4 regions of the Paenibacillus sp. FSL K6-1217 genome follow, and region 1 is predicted to be linked to each of the others. Evidence: riboswitches for the same ligand, from Rfam matches in the RefSeq annotation. Region 1 holds a riboswitch; each other region holds the start of a gene.

What was found. A riboswitch is a leader RNA that binds a small molecule or an ion and turns the genes downstream of it on or off. The one in region 1 is predicted to bind cyclic di-AMP.
Positions count from the first base shown of each region.
Region 2: it holds a riboswitch for cyclic di-AMP, as region 1 does, so the genes downstream of both, MHH28_RS06765 (hypothetical protein) here and MHH28_RS07365 (APC family permease) in region 1, are expected to answer to the same signal.
Region 3: it holds a riboswitch for cyclic di-AMP, as region 1 does, so the genes downstream of both, MHH28_RS22800 (3D domain-containing protein) here and MHH28_RS07365 (APC family permease) in region 1, are expected to answer to the same signal.
Region 4: it holds a riboswitch for cyclic di-AMP, as region 1 does, so the genes downstream of both, MHH28_RS23225 (C40 family peptidase) here and MHH28_RS07365 (APC family permease) in region 1, are expected to answer to the same signal.

Region 1 is NZ_CP150271.1:1,715,224-1,719,434, reverse strand. Features, by position in the region: gene MHH28_RS07380 (ATP-binding protein) at 1-108, shown strand, start outside; gene MHH28_RS07375 (DsbA family protein) at 202-957, shown strand; gene MHH28_RS07370 (disulfide oxidoreductase) at 954-1,388, shown strand; cyclic di-AMP (ydaO/yuaA leader) riboswitch at 1,615-1,774, shown strand; gene MHH28_RS07365 (APC family permease) at 1,904-3,721, shown strand; gene MHH28_RS07360 (ABC transporter substrate-binding protein) at 3,901-4,211, shown strand, end outside.
Region 2 is NZ_CP150271.1:1,577,920-1,582,130, reverse strand. Features, by position in the region: gene MHH28_RS06780 (MarR family winged helix-turn-helix transcriptional regulator) at 1-325, shown strand, start outside; gene MHH28_RS06775 (arsenite methyltransferase) at 384-1,190, shown strand; gene MHH28_RS06770 (arsinothricin resistance N-acetyltransferase ArsN1 family A) at 1,212-1,706, shown strand; cyclic di-AMP (ydaO/yuaA leader) riboswitch at 2,254-2,417, shown strand; gene MHH28_RS06765 (hypothetical protein) at 2,623-3,090, shown strand; partial or broken gene MHH28_RS06760 (3'-5' exonuclease) at 3,110-3,244, opposite strand; gene MHH28_RS06755 (suppressor of fused domain protein) at 3,426-4,169, shown strand.
Region 3 is NZ_CP150271.1:5,158,202-5,162,412, reverse strand. Features, by position in the region: gene rsmA (16S rRNA (adenine(1518)-N(6)/adenine(1519)-N(6))-dimethyltransferase RsmA) at 1-206, opposite strand, end outside; gene rnmV (ribonuclease M5) at 203-754, opposite strand; gene MHH28_RS22800 (3D domain-containing protein) at 917-2,077, opposite strand; cyclic di-AMP (ydaO/yuaA leader) riboswitch at 2,367-2,594, opposite strand; gene MHH28_RS22795 (TatD family hydrolase) at 2,793-3,563, opposite strand; gene MHH28_RS22790 (HD domain-containing protein) at 3,618-4,211, opposite strand, start outside.
Region 4 is NZ_CP150271.1:5,239,890-5,244,100, reverse strand. Features, by position in the region: gene MHH28_RS23235 (hypothetical protein) at 1-367, shown strand, start outside; cyclic di-AMP (ydaO/yuaA leader) riboswitch at 580-718, shown strand; gene MHH28_RS23230 (C40 family peptidase) at 785-1,213, shown strand; cyclic di-AMP (ydaO/yuaA leader) riboswitch at 1,611-1,753, shown strand; gene MHH28_RS23225 (C40 family peptidase) at 1,758-2,249, shown strand; gene MHH28_RS23220 (GNAT family N-acetyltransferase) at 2,504-2,989, shown strand; gene MHH28_RS23215 (c-type cytochrome) at 3,117-3,473, shown strand; gene MHH28_RS23210 (4a-hydroxytetrahydrobiopterin dehydratase) at 3,605-3,880, opposite strand; gene MHH28_RS23205 (hypothetical protein) at 4,093-4,211, opposite strand, start outside.

The DNA of each region.
Region 1 (4,211 bases):
CAGTTCTTCTTCAGAATCAGGCTGCAGTCGCTGGAGGATTCCCCGGAGGTCTTCTTCGGCAAGGATACAGGGAACGGGGAGAAGGCGGAGGACAACGAGGCTGTATAATACAGCGATTGCCAACAAGAGAGTGAACATTATATAATTTGAAAGTAACTATTCTTTTATCACGACAGTCCAGAGGACGGAAAGGAACTCTCTTTGAGCAAAACGAAAAAAAACCATGTCACGGCTCCTCAAATGAGCAAGCAGGAGAAGCGCAGGGCAGAGCTGGAGCAGCAGAAGCAGAAGACGAGAATTCTGATCGTGAGTACGGTAGCCATCGTCATCATTATTTTTGTAGGATTATTCATGCTGGCTTCGAAGGATTCTTCGCCTGCCGGCTCAGACAGTAAGCCGCTGGCCTTCAATTACAGTGAAATGCTGCGGCTTGGCAAGGAGGATGCTCCGGTGAAGATTGTCGAGTTCGGCGATTATAAGTGCCCAGCCTGTGCCCAGTTTACAGGAGGGATTAAGCCGCAGATCGTTAAGCAGTATGTGGATCAGGATAAAGCAGCCTTCTATTTCGTGAACCTGGCCTTCCTCGGTACGGATTCCAGAACAGCCACACTGGCTGCGCGGTCGGTCTATCACCAGAATCAGGAAGCCTTCTGGAAATACTTCGATGCCATCTATGCGAATCAGGGTGCAGAGGACAAAGAATGGGCTACGCCTGACTTCCTGGTTAGTCTCGCCAAGCAGCTGGAGCTGCCAGTGGATTACGACCTGCTGCGCAAGGATATTGATGAACGCACCTACGAGAAGGAGCTGGACAGGGATATTAAGGCCGGCACCGATGCGGGCGTAACGAATACGCCTTCCTTGTTCGTGAACGGCATCAAGGTGCAGAAGCCGTTCGATATGGAGGAGATTGACGCCAAGATCCAGGCAGCAGCGGGAGCTGCGACTACCCCATGACCGCCTTCTCTGCCTTCTGCCGGCGTAACTGTCTCTACTTGGCTTGGTTCGTCTGTGTGGTTGCTGTAGCGGGAAGCCTGTATCTCAGTGAGGTCCTTCATTACGAGCCCTGCAAGCTGTGCTGGTTCCAGCGTATCTTCATGTACCCGCAGCTGTTCCTGCTGGGGATCGCCACCTACCGGGCGGACAAGCGGATCATTCCTTATGTGCTCCCCCTCAGTCTGATCGGCGGCAGCATCTCTATTTATCATTATGCGGAGCAGAAAATACCGGCGCTCAGCAAGGTGCTTCCCTGTACCATCGGCGTACCGTGCAACAAGGATTATCTGAATTGGTTCGGATTTATAACGATCCCTCTGCTGGCACTGATAGCCTTTGCTTTAATCTCCATTCTGCTCTGGAACGGCCGCAAAGAAGAGGACGCGGAGTAAGAAGCTGCCGGGCAGAAGGAAGAGAAGAGAATACCCTTAATTTTAGCAAAAAATAATAAGCAAAAACCCTGTAAAATCACGTGTTACAGGGATAATGAAAGAGAATGAAAGATCAGGACATACCGGATGATGGATTTGGTTGTTTTGAGTTCTTTTCATTCTTTTTTCATTTGTTTCCACGCTTTACGGAAGACGTATTGTAGCTTAATATTAGTCCTTGTGAGAAGTTGAATATGCGCTGAATTTTCCGGAAGGAAAAACGGGGGAACCACACTTTGGCCAAGGCCAAAAGGGGTGAATCGGTCAGGCCGCAAGGGCCTGTAACCGTAGGGCTACCACAGTCCGAATCCGCCAGCTAACCTCGTAAGCCACTAGTGGGATAATGACCATGCACTCTAAGGCATGCGGATCATTTCCGTATGCTTATTTTGTTGCCTGCATTTATGAAATCCACTTATGAAAACAGCGCACGGAAACCCCGTTTCAACTTAACCAAGAGAGGAACTGTTACTACAATGGTAAGCAAGGTAAAACGACTATTGATCGGGCGTCCGATGAAGTCGAACGAACTCGATCATGAAAAGTTATCCAAGGTGAAAGCACTGGCTGTTCTGTCTTCTGATGCGCTCTCGTCTGTAGCCTACGGAACAGAACAAATTCTGATTGTACTGGTGGCCGCCGGGTTCACCGCTATCTGGTACTCATTGCCAATTGCATTAGCCGTACTGGGCTTGCTGGCCATTCTGATTCTGTCCTACCGGCAGACGATCTTCGCTTATCCGCAGGGCGGAGGTGCCTATATCGTGGCCAAGACCAATCTTGGGGTTCATACCGGCTTACTGGCCGGCGGCTCGCTTCTGGTGGATTACATTCTGACGGTGGCGGTAAGCGCCTCGGCGGGGACGGATGCGATCACTTCGGCTTTTCCAAATCTTCATAATCATAGTGTACTTATAGCGGTATCCGTTATTCTGCTCTTAACGATTGTCAACCTGCGCGGGGTGACCGAATCGGCTTCCTTCATCGCCATCCCGGTCTATCTGTTCGTCGTCTCCATCTTCGTGCTGATTATCGCGGGGTTCATCAAATATGCAACCGGCGGGGCTCATGCCCAGGTTCCCGAGATTGGTTCGGCAGTGTCGAACGTGAGTATGTTCCTGCTGCTGAAGGCGTTCAGCTCCGGCTGTTCCGCCCTGACCGGGGTAGAAGCGGTCTCCAATGCCATTCCTAACTTCAAAGCGCCGGCGGAGAAAAATGCAGCCAAAACGCTGATGCTTATGGGCCTCATTCTCGGGGTGATGTTCACAGGCATTACGCTGCTCGCTTACTGGTACGGCATCATGCCTAATGAGAAGGCCACGGTAGTCTCACAGATTACCGAGTCTACCTTCGGACGGGGCGGGCTGTACTTCTTCATCCAGGGCATTACGGCGGTGATCCTGTTCCTGGCAGCCAATACGGCGTACTCGGCCTTCCCGCTGCTGGCGTTCATGTTCGCCAAAGACAAATATCTGCCCCATGCGTTCATGGTACGCGGCGACCGGCTGGGCTTCTCTAACGGGATTATTTTCCTCGGCGTGATGTCGGCTGTGCTGGTAGCGGCATTTCACGGGAATACGGAAGGACTCATTCCCTTATATGCAGTAGGGGTATTCATTCCGTTCACGCTGTCGCAGCTGGGAATGATGGTCCAATGGTACAGAACGAAGCCGAAAGGCTGGCAGAGCAAGTTCGCCGTGAATACGGTCGGTATGCTCACCACGTTAACAATTACACTGATCTTCATTATCACCAAATTCTCCAGCGTGTGGATGGCCTTCATCTTCCTGCCGGTTGTGATCATCGTGTTCCACCGGATTCACCGCCATTATATGAATATTGCCGACCAATTGCGGATCTGTCCGGCTACCGACAAGCCTTGTATCAAAGGAAGCACCGTTGTCGTTCCTGTCGCCGGTGTAACCCGCGCTGTCCTGCATTCGATCAGCTATGCGAAGTCCTTGACCAATAATGTGGTCGCTGTATATGTAGGGTTCGATGAAGAAGAGATTCACAAGATGGAACAGAAGTGGGAGGAGTGGAACCCCGGAGTACGGCTGATTGTCCTGCGCTCCCGCTACCGCAGCATTATCCGCCCGCTGGTGAAATTCATCGATACGGTAGAATGGAAGACCGCTTCAACAGATCATATTACCGTCCTGATTCCGCAGTTCGTAACCAAGCACTGGTGGCAGGCTGTACTGCATAATCAGACCAGCTTGTTCATCCGCTCTTATCTGATGAATCAGAAGGATATTGTAATCGCCACGGTTCCGTATCACCTGCATAAATAAAGCTTCCTTATTATATAAACGATAAACGGCTGTTTCTGCTTGATGCGGAGACGGCCGTTTTGACGTTATTTTAAGTTATTGGTTGACATAGAGAATGAGAATCAATATCATCAGTATAGACAAGGTAAAGGTAACAGGACTTTTGCCAATCATGAAGGCAACATACAGGAGGGAATTCAATGTTTTCGTTCAACCTGCAAGGATCAATAAGCGGGAAACTGGCGGTGGCCGGACTTATGACTACAACGCTGCTGCTGTCCGCTTGTGGAAATAATAATAGCAATGCAGGCAGTAACGGTGCAGCAACTGCCGCGCCAACGGCAACGGTGGAGGCTACTATGGCGCCGGCAGCAACCGTCGCAGCCGCCGTGGAGAAGACTGTAACGGATGCCATGGGGCATAAGGTGACCGTCCCTGCTAATCCGCAGCGTGTCATTGCTTCTTATCTGGAGGATTATCTGGTGGCACTCGGCGTGACTCCGGTTGCCCA
Region 2 (4,211 bases), 140 kb from region 1:
TCGGAGTCACAATCCTTCCATGCAACAAGTCGCCGAAACACTTGGCACAGATATTACAACCTTCAGCAGACAAGTTCAATCTCTGGTGAAAATGAATTTGGTTAAAAAGACATCTGATCCCTCAGATCGAAGAATTTATAACCTGTCACTCACTCCTGAAGGTAAAATGGTAGCTACAACTATTGATCAACAAATGAATGAATACCTGAACGAGGCCTTCTCACACATGAGTGAGTTTGAAGTAGAAACATTACTACGGTCCATTAAGCTTTTCAACGAATCTATGGGAAAACTCAGCAATTGCTGCGCACCCGTAAAAGGTTGACCTTCTCTTCTATTTTACTTGTATATTGCAAATTATTTCAGCTAAGGAGTGTATAATCATGAGCAAGCTTACTAATGATCAGATCCGCCAAAATGTACGGGGACGCTATCAAAAGATTGCTGTAAGAAACGTTGAGACTTCTCCTTCCAGCCGAACTTCTGCTGACAGTAGCTGCTGTGACTCCACATCTGATTTCAGTGCCATATCTTCTAAGTTAGGCTACTCCAGTGAGGACCTCGCTTCAGCTCCTGAAGGCGCAAATTTAGGTCTTGGTTGCGGTAATCCGCAGGCTATTGCTGAACTGCAGGCGGGTGAACATGTTTTGGACCTTGGGAGTGGCGGCGGATTTGATTGTTTCCTGGCTTCCCGGCAGGTAGGTAATGAAGGCCTTGTAATAGGTGTGGATATGACACCTGAGATGATCAGTCGAGCAAGAGATAATGCCCTTAAAGGTAAGTTTAGTAACACCGAATTCAGATTGGGCGAAATAGAGCATCTTCCCGTTGCTGATCATTCGATCAACGTCATTATCTCCAATTGCGTGATTAATCTCTCCCCAGATAAACAGCAAGTATTCCGTGAGGCTTATCGTGTTCTTCAGCCTGCTGGTCGTCTTGCCATATCAGATATCGTAACTACAGCTGAGCTTCCTCCTGAGATCAAAAATGACCTGGATGAATTATATTCCGGTTGTATCTCAGGCGCCTCTTCCATTGCCGATTTGGAGGTAATGCTCCAGGAATGCGGCTTTACTGATATCAGCATTGAGCCAAAGGACGAATCTAAAACATTCATCAAAGATTGGGTTCCAGGTGCGAACGTTGACCAATATATCGTCTCTGCTGTAATTAAAGCGAGAAAGTAATTTTAAGGGGATGTTTATGTGATTAGTACACTAACTGTTCGTCAGGCCACACCTGAGGATATTCAAAGCATTCTTCGTATCTACAATCAGGGGATCGAGGATCGGATCGCTACACTTGAAACAGAGACGAAAGACTCCTTATATATGGAATCATGGTTCAACGATCACCAAGGCCGTTTTAGCGTTTGGGTTGCTGAACGCGAAGGTGAAGTCGTGGGCTGGGCCTCACTGAACCCATATTCCCACCGTTGCGCGTATAACGGCGTCGCTGACCTTTCTGTATATATTGATCGAAGCTTTCGTGGGCAAGGTGTAGGCAGCTCCCTCCTGGAGTCCTTACACAAGGTAGCAAAGGAAAATAGCTTTTATAAAATTGTTCTCTTTACCTTTCCGTTTAATGAGAGTGGTCAAGGATTGTATCGAAAGATGGGCTACCGGCAGGTTGGTGTATTTGAGAAGCAAGGAGTGATGGACGGAGCGTTTATTGATGTGATGATTATGGAGAAGCTACTATAAAAATGAAGATTAAAAGGAGAAGTTCCACCCGCAAACGGAGGAACTTCTCCTTTTGATCTATTCCTACAATCTCACTTTCATGGAGGCTCCGCATATCGGGCTAGGAAACAGGAGGATCTTAAACATTCGTCCTTTACCTTCTTGTGCGATTTCAGTATAGCGTTTATGGCGAGTTAGGAGTTTTTCTCAGTTTCCGGACCTCCATAGTGTACTATCATCTCTGGCGAATTTAATTGGCGAAGTAAATCTAGATCGCCTTCATTCCAGAGTTCAATTATTAGCTTTTGGGTATCACGTTGTTCCGTAATGTTACTCACCTCACTGTTTTATATCTGATCTTAATATCATGATTAAAGAAGCATTAAGATTCATTTAGCCCCATTTAGGTTGCATTAAAAAGTTAATAAATACGCGATAACTTCAGAAAATCGGGGATGAATGCGAGATTACAAGGGATTTTCTTCATTTTTATATCCTATAGAGTCTTATTTAGTCTCCTAGAGACCTTTCAGCATTTTACAAACAGTGATGCTCAGCGTAAGATTCCTTTTAACAAATGCTGAATTCCCGTCAGGCGGGAAGCGGGGGAACCAAATGGCTGTGGCCAGCCGAAATGGGGTGAATCCAAAGAAGATTGAACTCTTCACTGGTAGGACGACTCTCACTGTCCGAATCCGTCAGCTAACCTCGTAAGCACTGGAGAGAGCCTGCATTAACCATGCTTTTTTGCTGCGATCCCGCAAAACCTTTCCATTACACTTGTCCATCGTACAGAAAACCAAATATTCCGTTTGGCTTGAGCATGCTGCTGTATGTGAGAATGAAGCTGAACTGACAGCCTATGTAGCCACAGCTGAGCAGACCCATAATCTACAGCGTTATATGAAATCTATAGACAACCTAGGAGGCATTATTCATGATTAACGCCAGACTGTCACGAATCGAGTTGTTCGCATTTAGCTGCCGCCCTTCCTTCATGCATATTTCAGAGCCTTACGGATGCTGGTATGGGGTGTTGAAGTTAACCTTCGGAGGACAGATCAGCTATGGGAATTGCATTCTTTGTGCGGGTGACAATGCGGTGGATTTAATCAAATGGGGCTCTTTTCTGAAAGAGATATGTCATTGTACTGCAGAAGAAGCCACAGAATACGTCCGGATGCACGGACAAGAATGGGCTCCCAATCAACTTAACATGATCAAGACTGCACTCGATAGTATGTTCATTCAAAATGACCAAATCCGAATGAAGGTAGGAGCCGGATCGGAGCGGTATCGCCATCAAAGGACAGAGCAAAGAATCCATTCAATTAATACGGTGAAGAGTCATCTGAATCCAACCATTTTATTTGCAGAATCGGTATCCTATTATTCACTGCTATAGACATGATCAATTTAAATTATCAAAACTCCAATTGGTCAAAAATCTTAACGAAGATTTTCGCAATGTTCTTGGCATCATCGATACCTCTATGGTGAGTACCTTCAAGCGGCAATTCAAGCATAGTCAAGGCTCTCTCCATGCCTACGCCCCGCTTGCGGTCATTTTCCCAACAGGTGGCTTCCAGATCAAAAATGATATAGTTCATATCTGCTCCTTTTGAAATTCGAATCGATAGACCCATCGCTCCGGGCCTATGTCTTTTGTTATACTTCCAAGTGAGGTTTATACATCTATTTTCATTTCGCACTTTAACCCATACAGAGGAGCGCAAAGACATGAACTTTTTCAAAAAGCTGTTTGGCGGCAAAACCATGGGCAAATCGGAAGACGGTACCACCATTTATGGTTATGACGCTCCGGATGAGGAGCAGATTACACCTCCCGCCAATATTTTGTACATGGAAGATTTAAACGAACATTTTAATCGGGTCTTTCCAAACCGGGAAAGCGGCGTGTTCCATGAGCTGATTTCAGACATCGTACATATTGATGTGAATATTATGGAAGCGACACCTGATGAGCCATACCGGGTGCTGTACACCAATGGGATGAGCGATCTGCCCATGACGCTCCCGCAGGAGATCCGTGAAGAGTACAAGCATCTGGAACGCGCGGAGCTGATGATGTTTTTGCCGGCGGACTGGCCGCTTACGCAGGAGGATTTCGAAGCCGTGGAGAACTATTGGCCCATCCGGCTGATGAAGACGCTGGCCCGGTTCCCGCATATGTATCAAACTTGGCTTGGTTACGGCCATACGATCCCCAACACGGAGGATTACGAGCCTTATGCGGATAACACTGAGCTGTCCGGCGTGATCCTGTATGCTCTGCCGGAAGAGGTTAGCACCGTCCATACAAAAGACGGCAATCAGGTTCAGGTTTATTTCCTGGTTCCGCTGTTCCGGGAGGAAATGGAATTCAAGCTGGAGTCCGGGATGGACGAGCTGATGGCCAAGCTGTTCGAGCTTCCGGAGGATTTCCTCATTCTGAATCCGAATAGACACAACGCTTGTAAATAACTGCCCGGATGAACGGGTTAGAAACAGCTTTAAAAGGCTGAG
Region 3 (4,211 bases), 3.4 Mb from region 1:
GCGAGCCGTTCCGTCAAGGCTCCGATACCCGGGCCGATCTCCAGCGCACCGGCTGTACTATCAAGACCGGCAGCATCCACTATTTTGTCCAGAATATTCTGATCAATCAGAAAGTTCTGGCCCAGGCTTTTTTTGAAGGAGAAGCCGTAACGCTGAATTATCGCTTTGGTTCTTGTTGGGGACGAGATGTTCTCGGTACCGCTCATGAAGTAATGCCTCCCTGATCAATTTGGGCGAGGGCCTGCGCGAATTCTTCGCGGGTAATGCCGAACATCGCCAGACGTTTGTACAGCTGCTTGCCATTGCAATAACCGATACCGAGCAGATTGCCAAGCTGCATTCTGCGCTCGGCCGCCCGGGGATGCACCATCAGCCCTGCAGCCATGAGCTCGTCCAGCCCAATGATGGCCGGCGCTCCCTCGAAGGAGGTATGCACATGCTCCAGCGCATGGCGGATAGCCTCAGGCGACGCGTTCTCGATCCCAATATCCCCCTTACGGGTGGCATCCTTCTCCGGGATGAAGGCATGCTTGCAGCCCGGCACCTTGGCCGCGACGATTTTGCGGATTCGCTCTCCGGCATGATCGGGGTCTGTAAGAATGATTACTCCCCTGCGCTCCATAGCTAGTGTAATCTTGGCAATGACCTTGCGGTCCACGGCCGAGCCCCCGGTTTCAATCGTATCTGCCTCTACCGCACGCTTAACGGCAACGGTATCGCTTTTCCCTTCAACCACAATTAGCTCTTTAATCATAAATAATTTTACTCCTTACTCCAGAACGCAAAAAGAAGAGGATTCGCTCCCCTTCTTTTTGGCTAAAGAATGTATAAGTGATGAGCGGCAGCTCTCTAGAGTTTCGTAAGTGCTTCCCTCACTATATCGTATTAACCGCTAATTTGCAAAAGACTTTCCGCCCTAGTTCAACTCCGGCTTCACAGGTCCGATCACATAGAGTGTCCGCGACTTACGGCCGAAATTACGGGCATGGCTCAGTGAATCGTAATAGACGTCCACCTTGTTGCCTTTGATGGCACCGCCGGTATCCTCTGCTCGGCGAAACCCTAATCCCTCAATGTACACCCACCAGCCAATCGGTATAATCCTTGGATCTACAGCTATAGTGCGGCCTTCCGTTACGCGTGTGCCGGAGGCGGTACGTGTTCCGATACCCGGTTCCTGCGAGGAATACGCGGTCATCGATACGTTCTTAATCATTCTTTTGTATTCGAAATCCACACCAGCCTTACTGGTAACATTGCTGGCCTTTGCGCTGGCTTTAGATGACTTGGAGGTTGTTACAGGTTTGGAAACTTTGGCAACAACAGGAACGGGTTTGGGAAGCGGCTTGGTTCCAATGGCAATGACTTTATCCTTGGTTACCGTCTGTACTTCCTTGCCGATCATGCGCATGGATGCCAGCTCGCCATCTTGATAGATCTTCTCGATGTGCTGGATCATGACGCCCGGCTTACCTGCCTGTGCCACTCTTACGGTTCCCTTGGTCAACGAGGGGTCTGCTGTCTTGATTACCCGGAAAGGCAAATTGGTTGTCCGTTGAACCACATCCTTGTTAATACGGACAATTTTGATTTCCATGTCGGCAGATACTGCGGTTTCTAGCGAAGGGTAAATCTTGTCTAGGCCTTCCAGGCTGTAGCCCAATTTGTCGATGGCCTGACCAATGGTATCCTCGGTCGTAAATAACGTCTCGGTCTTCCCGTCTACGGTAAGAGCGAACTTTTGCGCAGTGTTAATCACGATACGGTCGCCGTCTTTTATTTCATCACTAAGGCCAATAGATAATTCATCATGCGCCTGCAGCGAAATCTGTTCCTTAGCCAGCACATCACTGAACAGCGCTTCCCGCGTCTCCAGTGTCTGTACCTGTCCGTCTATTACTAGAGTAATTTCTTTCTTGCTCTGACCGTGTACGTACAGCAGAATTAACAGTGCGATCACAATCGCTGCCACACCGGCAAGTAAAACTACGCGGGGATTTACTTGCTTCAACCGTAATGCGAAAGACCTGCTGGATGATTGCGAATCATGGGATACCTCTGGTTGGAATACGCCCACTCTCTCCATCCTCCTTACATAGCCCCGTCGTCCAAGTTAGTTCAAGGTGACTGTATCACTTCTGACGAAACTAGGTTTGAGATTGCAACAGGATACGCCCGCACTTCCTTCAGCGTTTCCTGCTCATGGATCGCCTGCTCGGCATAATGACTTCCGGAGATCTGTTATATAACAGTATGCCGGGAGCATTCGCATTATTCAAAACAAAAGAAGCCTAAAAAGAGCTCATTAGAGGACTCTTTCGTGGCTTCTCCGGTGTCAAATACGTCGGAATGCTTATGCACGAGGTTTCCTCTCTTACTTGCGCTTACGGGGTTAGCTGTCGGGTTCGGGCATAAGAGAGACGCCCTATCTTAGGTCACCCGCTCACGGCGGTTGCCCTCAAATTCACCCCAAAGACCACGTAAAGAAATCAAATAATGCCTGCGGCAATTCTGTGTCTTACTCTTGTACGTTCATGCGGCAGAGCATTATTGGTTCCCCCGTTCTCCGTTCGGAGACTCAGCGAGACGATCCATGAAAAAGTGACTGTCACAGTTACAACAGCTCACTGCACTGAAAAGATGATATCCTGTTTTGATACATGTTGTAAAGGACGATTCAACCACGTTTACGTAAAAAATTGATTAAAATATTGTAATATTCGGCCGTTTTGGCGTCATAAAAGTTTAATATATCCGCTATACTTCATTTTTCACCGATTTTACTCCTGTTTTCAGAGTATTCCAAATAGTTCCAGTGCGTTCGCATACGTAATTTCCGCCAATTCCTGTAATTCAATCCCTTTTATTGCCGCGGCTGCCTCCGCTACCAGTCTCACATGAGCGGACTCATTTCGCTTGCCCCGATACGGGTGCGGAGTCAGGTAAGGCGAGTCCGTTTCGATCAACAGCCGGTCCAGCGGAGTCTGGGCAAGCACCTCTTTGGGCACCCTTGCATTCTTAAACGTAATCGGTCCTCCGAAGGAAAGATGGAAGCCCAGGTCCAGACACATCTTGGCACTTTCCCAGCTGCCGGAGAAGGAATGCATTACGCCGCCAACCTCGTCCGCCTTCTCCTCACGGAGGATGCGGATCACATCTTCATGCGCATCACGGTTATGAATACAGATCGGCATCTTCAGCTCACGGGCAAGCCCGATCTGCTTGCGGAATACTTCATGCTGCACATCCTTAGGGGAGGTGTCCCAGTAATAATCCAGCCCGATCTCCCCGATGGCGACCACCTTGGGATGAGCGCACAGGGAGGCAATCCATTCCAGGTCTCCGTCCTTCATACTGATGGCATCCTGGGGATGCCAGCCTACGGCTGCATAAATATAATCATATTTCTCGGCAAGCTGCATAGTCGTCGGTATCGTGTCCCGGTTAAAGCCGATGTTGATCATCTTGCTGACTCCAGCTTCCAGCGCCCGGGCAATGACCTCTTCGCGGTCTTCGTCGAATTGCGGAGCATCCAGATGGGTATGTGTGTCGAATAACTGCATTTCATTACATCCTTTCGGCCTGTTGTTCTATCTATAATTCCAAGCTTAAGCTGATTATTTGGCAAAAATCTCTGCGATGGACGGCGGGAGCTGTGGAAGGGCTTGCTGCAGCCTGTCCTGCGGAAAATATAAATGGTATCTGCCGCGGTGAATGCCGCTGATGGAGCGTACAATATCCGAGACCTCGGAGATTTCCCGCAGCCGCTCATGCCTGTCCAGAAGCAGAATCTGTTTGCTGTCAAAACCGTCTCCCGGACGGAACACATCATATGGAAGATCGGTGGGATAATCAATTTCCAGGTCATAATCGGGCCGTAGTCCGGCATCGGCGAAGCTGCGGCGGATTTCGTCAATCGTGCCTGCATCCAGATGCTCCATCTCCACATATTTATACAGTTTACGATGGATAAACCGGCTGCACAAGTCGCTCAGGATGGCATCCTCCTCCAGCGTCCACTGCATGAAGGCCGTCTGCATCAAGGCTTCATCCAGCAGGAGATACTGCTCTACCGTGACCTCTCCGCTGAACAGGTCGCTTAGCGGCTCAATCATGAACCGGAAAGCATGCTCCTGCTGCACCAGCTCCTTGGCCCGGCGGAGAATCTGCCGCAGAATAATCTCCGAGCTGCGTGTTACAGGGTGGAAATA
Region 4 (4,211 bases), 3.5 Mb from region 1:
GCTCAGCGGCGTTCTCGATGTCCAGCTCCTGCTGAAGCTCGTGCCTTATGTGCTGGGCTGGCTGCTCTATCTCTTCCTTGTCCGCAAGCTTCTGCTCTATATGCAATTCGGCTATACCGCCGGTACCGGCATGTTCTCCTCGCTGCTGACCTGCCTTAAGGTGCTGCTGCCTTCCATCGGGATATCCGTCATTCTGGGAGCGGGCAGTCTGGCTGTGCTCCTCCTCTGCGGTGCTTCTGCGCTGCTGTATCCGGGGCTGCCGGCCCTTATGCTCCGCCAGGCAGCTCCGCTGCCCTCCACACTGTTCAATATGTGGGGAATAGCTGCCCAGTACCACCTCTGGTCCAGTAAATCATTTCCACAATAATTAGCTGCCAAGATGGCATACTAAAAAGAGTCACGGCCCCTCATCAGGGAGCAGGACTCTTTTTTACTTGGGGTGAGGGACAAAAGCATTTGCAAAAGAATAAATCCTCTGATACAATGATGGCTGTACTAGTAGTAACAAACTTGTAATCTTTCAAGCAAAATCTTCCGTAACTATTGCAATTTAATCGATGCCGATAAGTCACTGTTCTGGTGCATAACACGCCGAATTCCCTGCACCGGGAAGTGGGGGAACCATATTTTGGGTGAATTGATCTCGCTTTAGAGGGGTCATAGGGGAACCTTCTACCGAATCCTTAAGCTAACCTCGCAGGCCCTGGAAGGAGTACATCTTTTGATTAGTCACAATTTTCAGAACTTCAAGAAAAAATGCACCGCAGCAGCACTGGGTCTTGTAATGGTATTCACACTCGGAGCAGGCAGTGCCTTCGCAGATTCCAAGATGGATACTGTGATTTCCAAAACCATTGGAACGTCATATAAAACCGGGGGCACGACCACCAACGGCTTCGATTGTTCCGGATTTACCAAATATGTGTTCAAGAATGTCGGGCTTACTCTGCCGCGTACCTCCAAAGCACAGTACAAAGTGGGAACAGCTGTATCCAAGAGCAAACTGCGTTCCGGCGATCTCGTGTTCTTCAATACCCTGGGTAATGGAGTCTCCCATGTCGGAATTTATGTCGGAAACGGGAAATTCGCACAGTCCTCCAGTTCACGCGGTGTTACCATCAGTTCGATGAGCCAGTCCTACTGGGCCAACCGCTATGTTGGCGCCAAACGGGTAATGAGCACAACAGCCTACCAAGCTGTCGCTTACGATTGAGCCTTAACCACCCTTGAAGCATACCCCGCATATTTCAGCCTCTAACAACTAATTGTAACTTATACGAGCCCGGGATGATTATTGCCGTAATCATTTCCGGGTTTTTCCTTTTCCTTATTCTACCTTTTACACAGAATCCACAGCCTTGAAACAGCATTTTCCTGCAAAAACAAAGAAAAGAACATATAAAATAACTCCAGCGCATAGATATGGGTCTGCCGAAAGGGCTATAACTCTAAAAAACAGCAAAAAAGATGAATTAATATGTTATAAGTGATTGCCAACCGACTTCGACTTTGTTACAATTATCGCAGTGATCTTTTAGTAACATTTTTGTAATTATTGAATCGCTTTTAACAAAGGTTTTGTCATGTATTGAATGAACAGCTAATCCTAATCAACAGTCGTGCCGAGTTCCCTAATAAGTTAGGGAAACGGGGGAACCACTTTGGGTGAATTGACCTCCTATTCTAAGAGGGGTCATAGGGGACCTTCAACCGAACCCTTAAGCTAACCTCGTAGGCATTGGAAGGGGTATTTACTTTTGAAGAAGAAGCTAGCAGCCGCAGTACTAAGCTTGTCCATTATCTTCACCATCGGAGCAGGAAGCGCTTTCGCGGATTCCAAAATGGATAAAGTGATCGACAAAGCCATCGGAACCAAATACGTGTCCGGCGGTGTATCGACTAACGGGTTTGATTGCTCCGGATTTACAATGTATGTTTTTGATAAGATCGGCATTAACCTGCCCCATCAATCCGGTTCCCAGTATCAGATGGGTTCTGCCGTGTCCCGTGATGAGATGAGACCGGGCGATCTTGTATTCTTTAATACCAGCGGTAAAGGTGTGTCCCATGTCGGTATTTATGTCGGTGACGGCGAATTCGCCCATGCCTCATCATCCCGTGGTGTAACCATCAGTTCGCTGAGTGACAGCTATTACGTCAACCGCTACGTTGGCGCCAAGCGAATCATGAGTACAGATGCCTTCAAGAATGTAGCATCCGATTCCCAAGACAACGACGATGTAGAATAAGGTAGAATAAGACTTTGTAACCTACGCTCTTTTCCGAGATTTTTGCCGAAATCTTAGGAGAAGGGCTTTTTTTGTCTATAAAATTACTTACCCCGCTCTATATTTGGTAAACACCGTTTCTGCACTTTCGGAAAATATATTTTGGCGTTTGTCAAGTTTCCGTATTTCCCCAAGGATTTTGCGTCGAAAATGGCTGTTTTTGTATATAATTAATAGTAAGATGAATATATGTCCGCTGGAAGGAGACCTCCCTAATGATCAGTTCTCCGCTAACCTTTTACGTTGTGCCTATGGAGCCGCAGCACGCCGCTGAGATCTGTGATTGGACCTACAAAGCTCCGTATAATATTTACGGCTGGATGTCCTGGGAGCAGATGCAGGCGCTGGGCGTGGAGTTCGGGGACCCGCAGCTGCGACAGGAGCAATATGTGTCCGTAATGAACGGGCAAGGCGATCTGTGCGGCTTCGCCCAGCTCTTCCCGATGGAGGGGGTAGTCCGGCTTGGAGTCGGCATGCGGCCCGATCTGTGCGGCCATGGAATGGGGCATCTGTTCATGAAGGCTATTGTTACGGCGGCACGGGCGCGTTACCCGGAGCGTGAGATCGATCTGGAAGTGCTGACCTGGAATCAGCGCGCCATCCGCGCTTACCAGAAATGCGGTTTCACCATAACGGATACCTATGAACGCCGGACCCCGACCGGCAATAAGCCTTTTTATTGCATGGTCTATGAGGAATAGCACCGGAGGCAACGGCATTTTCAAATAAATGGATCATTTGAGTTCATTTTTTTGACACAAATACTATGATAACGCTTCACCATCCGCTATAATGGAGACAGCAGCTTACATGGAGGGACGGATGCAGATGCAGAAATGGATCATGAGCGGTTTGTTTTTTGCCGCCTGTGCCTTTGCAGTAATCTTAATGTTTACCTTGCCCGGTAAATCCGAGGTGGCGGAAGAGAACAAACCGACGATGCCGGAGGTTGTGCTGGACGCTGCGGCCGCAGAAGCCACAGTGAAGGCCAATTGTATCTCCTGCCACGGCGACCAGCTTCAGGGCGGGGCGGGCCCCAGCCTGCAGCAAGAGGGCGCTTCACATGATGCGCCGCAGATCTACAGCATTGTTACCAAGGGCCGCGGACAGATGCCTTCCTTCAAAGACAGGCTGGCCCCGGAAGAGATTGCGAACGTAGCCTTATGGCTGGCCGAGAAGAAATAACCCGGTGACTGTATTCATACCAGACTCTTCATTTCTAAGCATAATGCCCGTGACGAGGATTACGAATAATCCTCGCACGGGCATTTCTATTCATTCAAATGATCCTGTTGTCTCCCTAAGGACCTTGTCCTCTAACGGTTCTTCTCGAATGCTTCATTGAATTCACGAGCCTGGCGGAGATCGAGCTTCTCCACATCTACAGCCAGCCGCAGAACGACGGTCTTGTAATCAATGGTGATATGCGGGTGATGGTCAAAGGCTTCCGAAATGGCAGCCACCTCATCCACAAAAGCAATGCCCTTCATATATTCATTGAACATATATTTGCGTACCAGCTTATCCCTTTCCAGTCTCCAGCCTTCAAGCTTGCCGATCTGCGCCTGCAGTTCTTCCTCTGTAAATTGCAATTCGTTTCCTCCCTTGCTAAGTTAACTGTTCAAAGAGCCTGCTCTTCTGCTTCAAACGAAAACATCCCTCAGCTTCTGAAAGTCCAAGGGATGTGCCAGGCCAAAGATTTTTTTGATTAAGTGTATTCTGTCATCCCGGCGATTAGTACTCCACTTCCAATTTTAACATGGCCGGATGCCCGGGACAAACCCGCTGCCGCAATTTCTCCCGCTTATACCAGAACGACCGAAGCCAGATCCTCATCGCCAAGCAGAATATTAATGCGGTGTGTTTCTTTATCGTACATGACAACGCCGCTGCCAACCTGTATCACCGGCTCATTGCCCAGCG